3 regions of the Weizmannia acidilactici genome follow, and region 2 is predicted to be linked to each of the others. Evidence: predicted binding sites of a transcription regulator. Region 2 holds the regulator's gene; each other region holds the start of a gene.
What was found. Region 2 encodes LexA, which represses DNA repair genes until DNA is damaged. Its sites were predicted from a motif close to CGAACATATGTTCG; they were not measured.

Region 1 (4,536 bases), on a different contig from region 2:
CTCGTTTTTAAAAATATCCTGCAGTTTAGCCTTTTCAGTGTTGATGACTTTTCCACGCAGCGGCAGGACGGCCTGGAATTTGCGGTCACGCCCCTGTTTGGCGGAACCGCCGGCAGAGTCCCCTTCCACAAGATACAATTCGTTCCGCTGCGGGTTGCGGCTTTGCGCAGGCGTTAATTTTCCGGATAAAGTCGTTTCTGATTTTTTTCGTTTTTTTCCGCTCCTCGCTTCTTCGCGCGCTTTCCGTGCCGCTTCACGGGCCTGCGATGCTTTGATCGCTTTTTTAATCAGCAGGCTGCTTGTTTCCGGATTTTCTTCAAGGAAATAAGCGAGATGCTCCGACACGATCGTATCGACAGCGGAACGGGCTTCGCTTGTGCCGAGCTTCCCTTTTGTCTGCCCTTCAAATTGGAGCAGCTCTTCCGGAATGCGGACGGAAATAATGGCCGATAATCCTTCACGGATGTCAGAGCCTTCCAGGTTTTTATCTTTGTCTTTTAAAAGCCCGGTTTTCCTCGCATAATCGTTCATGACGCGCGTCAACGCCGTTTTCGCCCCGGCTTCATGCGTGCCGCCGTCTTTCGTCCGCACATTATTGACAAACGACAAAATATTTTCCGAAAAACCGTCATTAAACTGGAATGCGAACTCCGCTTCGATCCCGCCCGCTTCACCTTCAATAAACACTACCGGATGGAGCACTTCTTTCCCTTCGTTCAAGTACGATACAAACGCTTCAATCCCATTTTCGTAATGGAAAACATCTTTCTGCCCATAGCGCTCATCCGTGATATCAATTTTTAAGCCCTTCAGCAAAAACGCAGATTCGCGTAACCGTTCGCATAACGTATCGTAATTGAAAGTGGTTGTGCTGAAAATAGAAGGGTCCGGTTTAAAATGGATTGTCGTGCCGGTCTGGTTCGTTTTGCCGATTTTTTCAAGCGTTGTTTCCGGTTTGCCGCCGTCACGGAAACGCTGTTCATATACATAGCCATCGCGGTGGATGGTTACAACAAGCCATTCGGACAAGGCGTTGACGACGGAAGCGCCGACACCGTGCAGGCCTCCGCTCGTTTTATAGCCGCCCTGGCCAAATTTTCCGCCGGCGTGCAAAATGGTTAATATGACCTCTGTTGTCGGCTTGCCAAGCTTGTGCATCCCGACCGGCATGCCGCGCCCGAAGTCCTGCACACTGACGCTATTATCTTTATGTATCTTGACGATGATGTGGTCCCCGTAACCGGACAGCGCCTCATCGACCGCATTATCGACAATCTCATAAACAAGATGGTGCAGGCCGCGCGTATCGGTTGAGCCGATGTACATTCCCGGCCTTTTTCTTACTGCCTCCAGCCCTTCCAGCACCTGGATGGCATCGTCATTATATTCCAATGTATTTTGTTTCTTTGCCACAAATATTCCCCTTTCAGTACCAAAAGCGTTCCCGCTGGGCATCCACAGGAACAAACATTCGTTCTTATTATAACACACTTCCCCGTTTCGTCTAATACCCATTTTAGCGATAAAACGGAATTTGTAAAATGGCGGGTTGACATAACATCCAGCATAAGTGAAGGGGTAAAGAAAAGCAAGCGCCTTTCAATAGGCACCTGCTTAGCGGCTTTGCCTTCATTTTGTCAATGCATGTTCGACTTTGATGCAGCGGTTCATCACAACCGTATAGCCTTTTTCTTTCAAAAAATGATAAGCTTCTTCGTTCTCAATGCCAAGCTGTGCCCAGAAAACATCCGCGTCAATTTCATCGAATTCCCTGGCCAGTTCCGGCAAATATTCCGGGCGCCGGAAAATGTCGACAATATCAACATGTCCCTTGATATCTTTTAAAGAAGGAACGGCTTTTTCGCCTAAAATTTCTGTTGCTTTCGGGTTGACCGGGATGATTTCATAACCGGCATCCTGCATCGCTTTAGCAACCATATACGAAGTTTTTTCCGGATGATTGCTTAATCCGACAACCGCAATCCGCCTCGCTTTTTTTAAAATGTCCCTGATTTCTTCCCTGCTAGGATTTTCAATCGCCATTTTACAACCCCTCTTTTCTGGTGTTAAGGTGATACATATTTCATTCCCTCAGCTATACCATTCGATTCTACTTTTTCAAAATCCTTCTTTCTTCCGAATAATCCAATAAACATACATTCAATAGACATCACAAAAAAATCTCCTCTTTCCTGTAAGTTCATGCTACAATAAGCATAGAATTTTTCTAAGGAGTTTTGCACATGAAAATCGCGCTGATTATTATTTTGGCTTACCTGCTTGGATCAATCCCGACCGGCTTGATCATTGGTAAGCTTTTTTATAGGATAGATATTCGCGAGCACGGAAGCGGTAATCTTGGGGCAACGAACACATTCCGCGTCCTCGGTAAAAAAGCCGGAAGCGTTGTAACGGTTGTCGACATTTTAAAAGGGACATTGGCGACCCTTCTCCCGCACTTTTTTGGAATGGAGCATGTGCTGCACCCGCTCTTGATCGGATTGATCGCCGTTGTCGGCCATATGTTTCCGGTATTTGCGAAATTTAAAGGTGGGAAAGCGGTTGCGACATCGGCCGGCGTTGTCCTTGCTTATCAGTGGCCTTTATTTGTCATGGTGGTTGTTGTCTTTTTAATTACGTTGAAAATCAGCAAATATGTTTCGCTGTCTTCCATCTTGGCCGCTGTCTTTGCCCTTATTTATACTTTCGTTTATATGGTCTTTACGCACGACTGGCCGCTGTTTGTGATTATTTTGGCGCTTGCTTCCTTCATCATTTACCGCCACAAAGCAAATATTAAACGGATCAAAGACAAAACCGAGCCAAAAGTCAAGTGGCTATAGCTATAGCCCTAAGGCAAAAGGTTAGGGATCAACTGCCGTTTTGATTTATAATAGAAAAAGCAAAAGCAGTTGGAGGGAAGAACGGCATGAGGATTCACATAACAGACGAAGCAGCAAATTGGTTTAAAAGAGAAATGGAGCTCGATGACGGCGAGTCTGTACGCTTTTTTGTAAAATACGGCGGTTCGACTCCCGTTCAGCACGGATTTTCACTCGGTGTCCGCAAAGATTTCCCCGATGATCCTGCAGCCGCCGTTGAACGGCACGGTCATGCCTTTTTCATCGAAAGCACGGATGAATGGTATTTTGACGGCCATGATTTATATGTCGGATATGACCCGAAACTGGATGAACCGGTTTATGAATATCCAAAACATTAAAATCGGCGCCGGAGCAGGAGGCAATACGCCGCAAGCCCCGGACGCCGATTTTAATTTAAGGCGATGTGAGTGTTAATTTTCCGCGATGCATACCGGAGAACCGGATTTCACGGTCATCAACGCCTATTTTAAAAACTTCAGCGCTGCCTCAAGTTGCCCTTCTTTTTCCAAAACCTCCCGCTGCTTGCTTCCAAGCAGGTCGAAATGGCTGTACCCGTCTTTTCTGACATGGATCCATTCTTTTTTTAATTGGTAGCGGCCCCCCCATTCCGCGAGCTTTCCGAGGTCATTGCAGCCGACTTTTGTGACCGATTTTGCTTCCGGAAAACGGTCATCGAGCCAAAAGTGTGTTAAAAACGCAATTTCCCCGCGGTCAATTGCCGCTTTCCATTCCTGGATCTGTTTCCGCTTAATCCCAAAAGCCAACACAATCCCCCGCTTTACGATTTTTTCGCTTTTTCGTATGCTTCATGCCAGTCCGGATATACCCGCCGGATCGATATTGGACGGAACGTATCTTTTTTCACGCACACATGCTTTGAAACCCCTGTTACGGCCAGATCACCGTTTCCGGTATAGATTTCATATCCGTAATGGACGCGCAGCCCGTCATAGTGATCGATCCATGTTTTAACTGTCGCGGTTTCCCCATACCGTACCGGTTTTTTGTATGAAACCTGGATATCAATCACCGGAGAAATGATCCCATCTTTTTCCATATCGGCGTAACGGAAACCGAGATCTTCAATCAATTTTGTCCTGCCCACTTCCATCCAGACTAAATAATTGGCATGGTACACAACACCCATTTGGTCCGTTTCCGCATAACGCACATGAATTTTAGCTTCAGATACTTGCATTTTGGACACCTCTTCTATATACAGTCAATATGTTTATTTTAACATAAAGGCTATGATCGTGATCAATGTTGATGATCGCGAAATCCGCTCACTTTCTGCACGCATCGCGAGCCTCCTAGCTTGTCACTCAGCACGAGGGAACTCTTCTTGCTCGCTTATCCCGCAGGTGTCTCAGAAATTAGCGATAATCAACAATAAAATTTAACAGAGCCAGCATAAAAGGAAGGGCAGCATCGTGTCCCGATTTTACGCGCTGCCTATAAAAAGCCGGGCCTCCAAGAGGGAAATAGCGTTGTTTCGATATTGGAAACATTGCCTTTTTCCTTAGAAGGCCCGGCCGTGAAAAATTATGATTGTCGTTCATGGTAAGCGGCTTCGTCCTTGACTTCGTTTCTCATTGCTTCAAGGCTTTCGCGCCGGCGTTCATTTTTTTCTTTAATTTGCTGGATTTGC
Region 2 (4,536 bases):
CACTTTCCCGTTTTTGAAAAAGGTGAGGAAACAAAGAATGTAATCGCGTTTTATGAACAAAACGGCTTTGGAACAGCTGGTTCCTATATTGCCGAAAAAATTTTTACATGGTGTGATGAATTAACGGCGGAACTCGTGATAGAAGCGATGAAAACTGCAGTGGAACACGGCGTAGCAAACTGGAGATACTGTGAAACGATCTTAAAGGACTGGGCGGGGAAAAATGTGCAAACAGTGGAGGAGGCGCGTGCATTGCAGCTGGAATTTATAAAGCGGCGGCAGAGGCATTCTGGAATCCGGAGGAAAGAAGTGCTTCCCAGCTGGTTTTCGGAATTCGAGCACAGTTTCCTTGGCAGTTCTGCATTGCAGGAAAAAAGCCCGGAAGATATCGCCGCCCTGCGGCAACGCCTTGAAAAAATAAGGGAGCAGTATCGAAAAAAAGAAGCGGTCAAATCTTGACCATTTTAAAAACTTTAAGAAACGCAGCAAATCCATCGCTCGGAAAATTTGCTTCGTTTTCCGGTCCGCTGGTTAACCGGAAGGGCTGGCTAAATCAGCAAAAAAAGATGGAGGTGGAAGGTGCCGGCTTCCGACGATTCCCGTTTATTCGGGCGTACGTCCAGGCCGGCAACCGATGGAAAGGAAGGGGAAGAAGATGCGGGGGAAAATGGCGGCATCGGCACTACTTAAACACCGTATCGAAAAATCGTTCAATGCCTTCTTCGTTCAGCGCGCTCGTATTTTCCGTAACGCCTCTCATTTTTTTAACCAGCATTTTTTCTAAAAAGTTCATTTCGTCCAGCTTATATGCGTATCCTAACACTTCTTTGGCTACGGCGTGTTTCCGCAGTGCTTCCGGAAAGGCATGGTTAAATTCATCTATGACTTTTTTGCGGTCTGTTTCGCCGGCGCATAAAAAGAGGCCGACACGCTTCTGCAAAAGGATGTCCAAATGGTGTTTGATAAATTTGGTAAGCGGTTTCTGGATTTTTCCCAGATAAATGGATCCGCCGATCATGATGTTTTTGTAATCTGAGAGATTTGGCGGTTCTTCTTTTAAAATATTAATGGATAAAATTTCTTCCGGCGATTTTCTTAAGAGAGACCTGACAATGCCCTCAACCGTCCCGTGCTTGGAAGCGTAAACAACAATGTTGTTCATTTTTCTCAGTCCTTTGCTTAAAGTAACTTCATTAAAACTCCCAATATTAGGATAACCCTAAACAAAGGGATTGTTTACTATTTTTTTGTTACATTTTACTAATGATTCGAGAAAATTCGTTTTACCAGTACTAGCCGCAGAATTTCTTGCCCAAGTATGTTTTGGGAAAAATATACCTCATTACGGTATTTCGGCATTCATAATATCTTTAAATCTCGCATATCCTCTATTAAAAAAGAAGCAGCAAACAAACTGCTTCTCTCTACTTCAATGCACCATTTGACGGTACAGGCCGATGACTTTACCTAATATGGTTACATTTTTCAGAATGATCGGTTCCATTGTCGGGTTTTCAGGCTGCAGCCTGAAATGGTCTTTCTCTTTGAAAAACCTTTTGACGGTTGCTTCATTTTCGTCCGTCATGGCGACGACGATATCCCCGTTATCGGCGGTCTGCTGGGAACGGACAATGACGTAATCACCGTCCAAAATGCCCGCATCAATCATGCTCTCGCCTTCGACTTCCAACATATAAACAGAATCGTCGGAAGGGACAAGATGTTCCGGCAGCGGGAAATACTCCTCGATATTTTCAATTGCCGTAATCGGGATGCCGGCAGTGACTTTCCCGACAACAGGCACATTTACAACATTTTGAAGAGGAATTTCTTCTTCATGGTCCAAAATCTCAATCGCCCTCGGCTTCGTAGGGTCGCGCCGGATCAGCCCCTTGCTTTCAAGCCTGGCGAGGTGGCCGTGCACAGTCGAACTGGAAGCAAGGCCGACAGCTTGGCCGATTTCCCTTACGGAAGGGGGATAGCCTTTTGTCCGTACTTCCTGCTTAATGAAATTTAATATATCCTGTTGCCGTTTTGATAGTTTGGTCATAAAATTCCACCTCGTCGTTCAATTGTGATCGGCACATCCTTACAGCCGCACCTGCGAACGGCGGTGTGCCATTATTTGCTATTATTATATCACGCCGAAGAAGAAAAAACAAACATAAGTTCGAAAAAACTATTGACTAAAACACATGTTCGTTTTATAATTTTATTATCCAAACATCGAACAAATATTCGTGGAAGGGTGATGGCGGTGGCACGGTTATGGAAACAGTATAATTATGTTATGATTTTAATAGTTGTAATACTCATTTTAGGCTTTTATATGATTGCAAGTCTGCAGGACCGTTCAAGCTGCAGGGAGATTGTTGTCGGGGAAGGGCAAACACTTTGGAACATCGCTGACCGGTATGCCAAGGCCGGTTCCATGAACAGGGAGGAATTCATTCGTTGGGTGGAGGCCCATAACGATATAGATGGGAATATGATCAAAGCCGGCGAAAAAATCGTCATTCCGGTTGAAAAAAACGGCGTGCCGGGAAACGAAAATGAAATGGCATTTAAGTAAGAAGCAGGAGATTGGGAAAATGAAAGTCGTTTTATATTGCAGAGTAAGCACGGATAAAGAGAGCCAAGAAACTTCCCTGCACAGGCAGCGGGAAGAGCTCGAAAAACTTTCCGCAAGGCTCGGGTTCGAAGTGGCGGCCGTGATCGAAGACAGGGCGAGCGGATATGACCTGGACAGGCCAGGTGTGCTCGACCTGCTCGAGCTTTTGGATGCCGATCGGATCGATGCGGTGCTTGTCCAGGATGAAACGCGTATCGGACGGGGGAATGCAAAAATTGCACTCATTCATTTTTTATATAAAAAAGGGGTAAAAGTATATTGTTATGCCCAAAACGGGGAATTGGAGCTGTCGGAATCCGATTCCATGGTATTGAAAATAGTCAGCATGGTGGAAGAGTACCAGCGGAAGCTTCACAATTTAAAGATCAAGAGGGGCATGGAGCGTGCAGTAAAAAAAGGCTACCGCCCGCAAAAAAATTTAAAGGGACACGGCAATGTGCACGGCAAGGAAAGGAAAGATGTTCCGGTTGAAGAAATCGTCCACTTGCGCGAAAATGGTCTGACTTTCCAGGAAATTGCCGCCACTATGCGCGGATTCGGCTACCGCGTTTCAAAGGCAACTGTGCACCGGAGATACCAGGAATATATGGAGGAAAAGGGTTTTTCGGAATAGGGCTGTGTTGCCGGTGCACATCCGTTGCGGGCACGCCCGTTTTTTAGTAAGATAACTTAAAAACATGAAGATAAGGAGAGAAACGATGCTTTCTAAGGACAAAATGTCAAGGATTAATGAATTGGCGCGAAAAGCCAAAAACGGCGGGCTGACGGATGAGGAAGCAAAAGAACAGTCCAAATTGAGAAGCGAATATTTGCAGGCGTTCCGTTCTTCTATGAAACAAACAATCGAAAATGTCCGCGTCTTTGACCCTGACGGAAATGACGTCACACCGGAAAAAATCAAGCTCATTCAAATGAAGCGGAAAATGCACTAACGGCCCCTGAGTGGGCTTTTTGCATAAATAAATGTGTGCGGGCATACCAGCCTTTTTGCGCTGAAAGCCTGTAAGAGCTGTAAAAAAGTTGTGTTATTGGTTTAACTTGCCTTAATATAGGAATGTAACCACCGAGAGAAAGGATGATTAAGATGTTTGATAAAACGGATGAACTGGCAATCACGACGATCCGTACGCTGTCCATCGATGCCATTGAAAAAGCGAAATCGGGCCATCCCGGGTTGCCGATGGGGGCTGCTCCGATGGCGTACACGCTTTGGACAAGGTATATGAACCACAATCCTGAAAATCCGCACTGGTTTAACCGGGACCGCTTTGTATTATCCGCCGGCCACGGTTCTATGCTGCTGTACAGCCTGCTTCATTTATCCGGCTATCCGTTAAGCATGGACGAAATTAAAAATTTCCGGCAATTCGGAAGCAAAACCCCTGGCCATCCTGAATTTGGGCATACAGAAGGCGTTGAGGCAACGACCGGCCCGCTTGGACAAGGCATTGCGATGGCGGTCGGCATGGCGATGGCGGAAAGGCATCTGGCGGCAGTTTACAATAAAGAAAATTATCATGTCATTGACCACTATACATATGCGCTTTGCGGCGACGGGGACTTAATGGAGGGCGTTTCCGCGGAGGCGGCATCTTTGGCTGGACATTTAAAATTAGGCCGCCTCATTGTCTTGTATGACTCCAATGATATTTCCCTTGACGGTGAATTAAACAAGTCGTTCTCTGAAAGCGTTGAAGGGAGATTTAAAGCTTACGGCTGGCAATATTTGCGCGTGGAAGACGGTAATGACATCGGGGCCGTTGCAAAAGCCATTGAAGCAGCCAAGGCCGATACAACCCGCCCGACGCTGATTGAAGTGAAAACAATCATCGGGTACGGTTCCCCTAACAAATCTGGTAAATCCGCCGTCCACGGCGCTCCGCTCGGGGAAGAAGAACTGAAAC
Region 3 (4,536 bases), on a different contig from region 2:
GATACAGGTGAAAAACAGCGACGGCTCAACCAATTTCCAAAAATTATTGAATGACGGCGACAGCCAGAATGCCGACCTCACGAAACAAAAACAAGTAACGATTACGATCGGAAATACCGTGAACACGGAAGTCTACATTAACGGCAAAAAATTAAAATACGATATTCCTGCTTCCAAAGAAGTACGCCAGGTTATTGTGATCCAGTTTCATGCAACACAAACGGAATAAGCTTATATAATGGGGGCTTTCTCTGCGGAAAATATATATATAGATCAGTTGGAGGAAAAGTTCAGTGAATTTGCCGAATAAAATTACTGTTTCTCGCGTATGTTTAATTCCTATTTTTTTAATGGTGATGGCGGTGCCTTTCCATTGGGGCACACTCGAATGGCTGGATACCAAAATCCCTGTCACCCATTTTGTCGGTGCGGTGATTTTTGCGGTTGCTTCGATGACGGATTGGATTGACGGACATTATGCGCGCAAAATGAATCTTGTCACGAATTTTGGCAAGTTTCTCGATCCGCTTGCCGATAAACTGCTTGTTTCCACGGCGTTTATTTTGCTTGTCGGCCTACAGCTTGCGCCGGCATGGATTGTGATTATTATCATCGCCCGCGAATTTGCCGTGACAGGCTTAAGGCTGATTCTGGCCGAGGGCGGTGAAGTTGTGGCAGCCAATATGCTTGGCAAAATTAAAACATGGACGCAGATTATTGCCATCCTTTTATTGCTTCTGCATAATTTCCCGTTTGCGGCGTTGTCCTTCCGCATGGATCTCGTTGCTTTGTGGGTGGCGCTTGTCTTTACAATCTGGTCCGGCATTGATTATTTTTATTTAAACCGGAAAGTATTCGCCCACTCAAAATGAACAATTCAGTGAAAGTCCGCCTTTCACTGTTTTTTTGCATATATTTTTGGATAAAGGAAAAGAGCACCTTTTTTTGCGCGGTTCCTGCCAGTTGGCTGCACGCTTATGACATTTAACAGCCACAAAGTTCCGAGGCGACAGGACTACATAATCTTTCTGCTGCTTATCAAAGGGAGGAATTGGAATGAATGCTGAGATTATTGCGGTCGGTTCAGAGCTGCTGCTTGGCCAGATCGTCAACACGAACGCGAAGTTTATTGCGGAGCATTTGGCAGAAATCGGGGTGGATGTCTACTACCAGACGGTTGTCGGCGATAATCCGGGGCGGCTTGAAGAGGCAATTAAAACCGCCGAGGCACGCGCCGATTTGCTCATTTTTACCGGCGGGCTGGGGCCGACAAAGGATGATTTGACGAAAGAAACGATCGCTTTCCATATCGGGAAAAAGCTCGTGACGGATGAAGTTGCGATGCGTTCCATTAAGCAATTCTTTGCCCGCACAAAACGGAACATGACCGAAAACAACAAAAAACAGGCGTTGGTTATTGAAGGGTCAAAAGTGCTTCCGAATGACCACGGGATGGCGCCCGGGATGTTCGCCAAACAAGGAAACCATTATTATATGCTTCTGCCGGGGCCGCCGCATGAAATGGAGCCGATGTTTATCAATTACGGCAGCCCGGCGATCCAGGAAGAACTTGAAACGATTGAAAGAATCGAGTCACGTGTGCTTCGTTTTTTCGGGATCGGAGAATCGCAGCTGGAAACAGAGGTACAGCACATCATTGACAGCCAATCGAACCCGACGGTCGCGCCGCTCGCATCGGAAGGGGAAGTGACGCTCAGGATTACGGCAAAACACGAATCAGCCGAAATCGCGAACAAAATGATCGATGAAAAAGAGAAAGAAATCCTGCAAATTGTCGGGCAATATTTTTACGGCTACAATGAAACGACACTAATGGAGGCACTGTTGAAAAAACTGTCCGAAAAACAGCTGACGCTCGCATGCGCGGAAAGCCTCACAGCCGGCATGTTTGAATCGGAAATGGCCGCCATTCAGGGAGTGAGCACAATGTTGAAAGGTGGCATTGTTGTTTATTCAAATGAAGCGAAAATGAAACTGGCAAATGTGAAGAAGGAAACGCTCGACCAATACGGCGCCGTAAGCAAAGAATGTGCGATAGAGCTGGCGGAAAATGTCCGCAGGCTGCTGAGCGCGGATATCGGAATCAGTTTTACCGGTGTAGCCGGCCCGGATTCGCTTGAAGGCCATCCCCCTGGCACGGTTTGGATCGGCATTACGGTCAAGGGAAAAGAAACCGGGGCCCATCTTTTGGAACTTGCCGGCTCCCGCAACAATGTCCGCCGCAGGACGGTGAAATACGGCTGTTACTATCTTTTGCAGATGCTGGGCAAATAATATCGGGTTTGCCCATAAAGGCCTCTTCCGCAAGGCAACCGGGTTTTTCACGGAAGAGGTTTTTTTTAGCTATGTCGGCAAAATTTTAATTTTTGGCGGCTTTTTCTTTGAAAAATTCGATTTTCCGCAGGGAAAAAAGGATTTTTTTTAAAGTTTTGGAGCAAAAAAATCACGAATGGACGTTCGATATTTTTCTTGGCAAACGGATAAAAAACGGGTATAGTATATGTATAGGTTCATTGCTTGCGAGAGTCCGTGATGAATAAAAAGGAGGAAATTTTGTGAATGATCGTCAACAAGCCTTAGACCAGGCTCTGAAACAAATAGAAAAACAATTCGGAAAAGGTTCCATCATGAGATTGGGCGAACAGACGGACAGGGCCGTATTCACGATCCCGAGCGGTTCCCTTGCGCTTGATATTGCACTGGGCGTCGGTGGTTATCCGCGCGGCCGCGTGATCGAAATTTACGGGCCTGAAAGTTCGGGTAAAACAACTGTTGCCCTCCATGCGATTGCGGAAGTTCAGGCAAGGGGCGGACAAGCCGCTTTTATCGATGCGGAACACGCGCTTGATCCGGTTTATGCCCAAAAGCTCGGCGTCAATATTGATGAACTACTCCTGTCCCAGCCGGATACGGGCGAACAGGCGTTGGAAATTGCCGAAGCGCTCGTCCGCAGCGGTGCTGTCGACATTATTGTGATTGACTCGGTTGCTGCACTCGTGCCAAAAGCGGAAATTGAAGGGGAAATGGGGGACTCCCATGTAGGCCTCCAGGCGCGCCTCATGTCCCAGGCTTTGCGCAAATTATCAGGCGTCATCAATAAATCCAACACCATCGCTATCTTCATCAACCAAATCCGCGAAAAAGTAGGCGTAATGTTCGGAAACCCGGAAACAACGCCGGGCGGCCGCGCGCTGAAATTTTACTCGTCCGTGCGCCTTGAAGTGCGCCGCGCCGAGCAAATCAAGCAGGGCAACGACATTGTCGGGAACAAAACGAAAATTAAAGTTGTTAAAAACAAAGTTGCGCCGCCGTTTAAAACAGCCGAAGTGGATATTATGTACGGGGAAGGCATATCAAAAGAAGGCGAAATCATTGATATGGGCAGCGAACTCGATATTATCCAAAAAAGCGGCGCTTGGTACTCGTATAATGATGAAAGGCTGGGCCAGGGCCGCGAAAATGCAAAACTCTTTTTAAAAGAGAATCCGGATCTGCGCAACGAGATTGCCATGAAAATCCGCGAGCACTACGGCCTGGCGGAAAACAGCCAGCCGGCCGCCGAAGAAAATACGGAAGAACAGGAAGAATTCCATTTGGAATAATACGCAAAAAAGAGCGCCTAAAATGCAGAACGCATTCCGGCGCTTTTTTTGCGGCTGTAGCCCACTTAGAAAAATTTACTAATTTATTCCATGTGCTCCACTTGACAATAAATATTCCCACCTTTAAAATTAATGTGTATATTTTATTTTCTAAAAATGACTTTCTCCTGCGCGAAAAGCTTACTCCGTTTCCGGACAGATTCCGGAAAGGGGTTCGGATATCTTACCGGATTGCCTTTTTGCGAACGGCTGGAAGAATCATTCCGCCGTGCGGCATTTAAACCGCACAGGGAGGAAACTCATGATTTGGTTTTAATGCATATACATCGGTGTGGGGATTTTCTCCGGGATGGACGTTTTACTTTTTAAGCTGAGCGTTGTATACTGTAAACCTTATGGATTAACGTAAAGCCGACATCTTTTAGCGTAGAAAAAGTTCATAGCAAGAGGAGGTGAGATTGATGGAGTCTCTCATATGGATCATCTCCCTTTTGCTTGTCCTTATCGTCGGTGTCGTTGTTGGCTATTTCATCCGAAGATCGATTTACGAAGCAAAGATCGCAGCGGCTAAAAATACGGCCGATCAAATTGTGGGTGACGCAAAACGTGAAGCCGACCGTCTGAAAAAAGAAGCCCTGCTTGAAGCGAAGGATGAAAATCATAAACTTCGTACAGATGTGGAACGGGAACTGCGCGAACGAAGAAATGAATTGCAAAGACAGGAAAATCGCTTATTGCAAAAGGAAGAGAACCTCGACCGCAAAGATGAATCGCTGGACAAGCGCGAATCGATGCTGGAAAAGAAAGAGGATTCTTTAAACCTGAGACAACAACATATTGAAGAGATGGAAAGCAAATTGGAGGAGATGGTTAAAAAGCAGGAGTCTGAACTGGAAAGAATCTCGGGCCTGAA

Region 1: a site for LexA is predicted at 1,461-1,474, ahead of parE (DNA topoisomerase IV subunit B). Genes of this name have one in related genera too.
Region 3: a site for LexA is predicted at 2,468-2,481, ahead of recA (recombinase RecA). Genes of this name have one in related genera too.

The regions. Positions count from the first base shown of each region.
Region 1 covers NZ_BKZR01000052.1:5,857-10,392, reverse strand. Annotated here, with positions in the region: gene parE (DNA topoisomerase IV subunit B) at 1-1,455, opposite strand, end outside; gene GBH70_RS14705 (CoA-binding protein) at 1,630-2,043, opposite strand; gene plsY (glycerol-3-phosphate 1-O-acyltransferase PlsY) at 2,244-2,843, shown strand; gene GBH70_RS14695 (HesB/YadR/YfhF family protein) at 2,930-3,223, shown strand; gene GBH70_RS14690 (hypothetical protein) at 3,347-3,649, opposite strand; gene GBH70_RS14685 (acyl-CoA thioesterase) at 3,664-4,083, opposite strand; gene tlp (small acid-soluble spore protein Tlp) at 4,431-4,536, opposite strand, start outside.
Region 2 covers NZ_BKZR01000020.1:4,117-8,652, reverse strand. Annotated here, with positions in the region: gene GBH70_RS08905 (DnaD domain-containing protein) at 1-459, shown strand, start outside; gene GBH70_RS08900 (flavodoxin domain-containing protein) at 683-1,162, opposite strand; gene lexA (transcriptional repressor LexA) at 1,430-2,050, opposite strand; gene yneA (cell division suppressor protein YneA) at 2,252-2,572, shown strand; gene GBH70_RS08885 (YneB family resolvase-like protein) at 2,592-3,245, shown strand; gene GBH70_RS08880 (DUF896 domain-containing protein) at 3,331-3,564, shown strand; gene tkt (transketolase) at 3,717-4,536, shown strand, end outside.
Region 3 covers NZ_BKZR01000001.1:117,315-121,850, forward strand. Annotated here, with positions in the region: gene GBH70_RS00585 (helix-turn-helix domain-containing protein) at 1-229, shown strand, start outside; gene pgsA (CDP-diacylglycerol--glycerol-3-phosphate 3-phosphatidyltransferase) at 294-872, shown strand; gene GBH70_RS00595 (competence/damage-inducible protein A) at 1,057-2,295, shown strand; gene recA (recombinase RecA) at 2,577-3,623, shown strand; gene rny (ribonuclease Y) at 4,085-4,536, shown strand, end outside.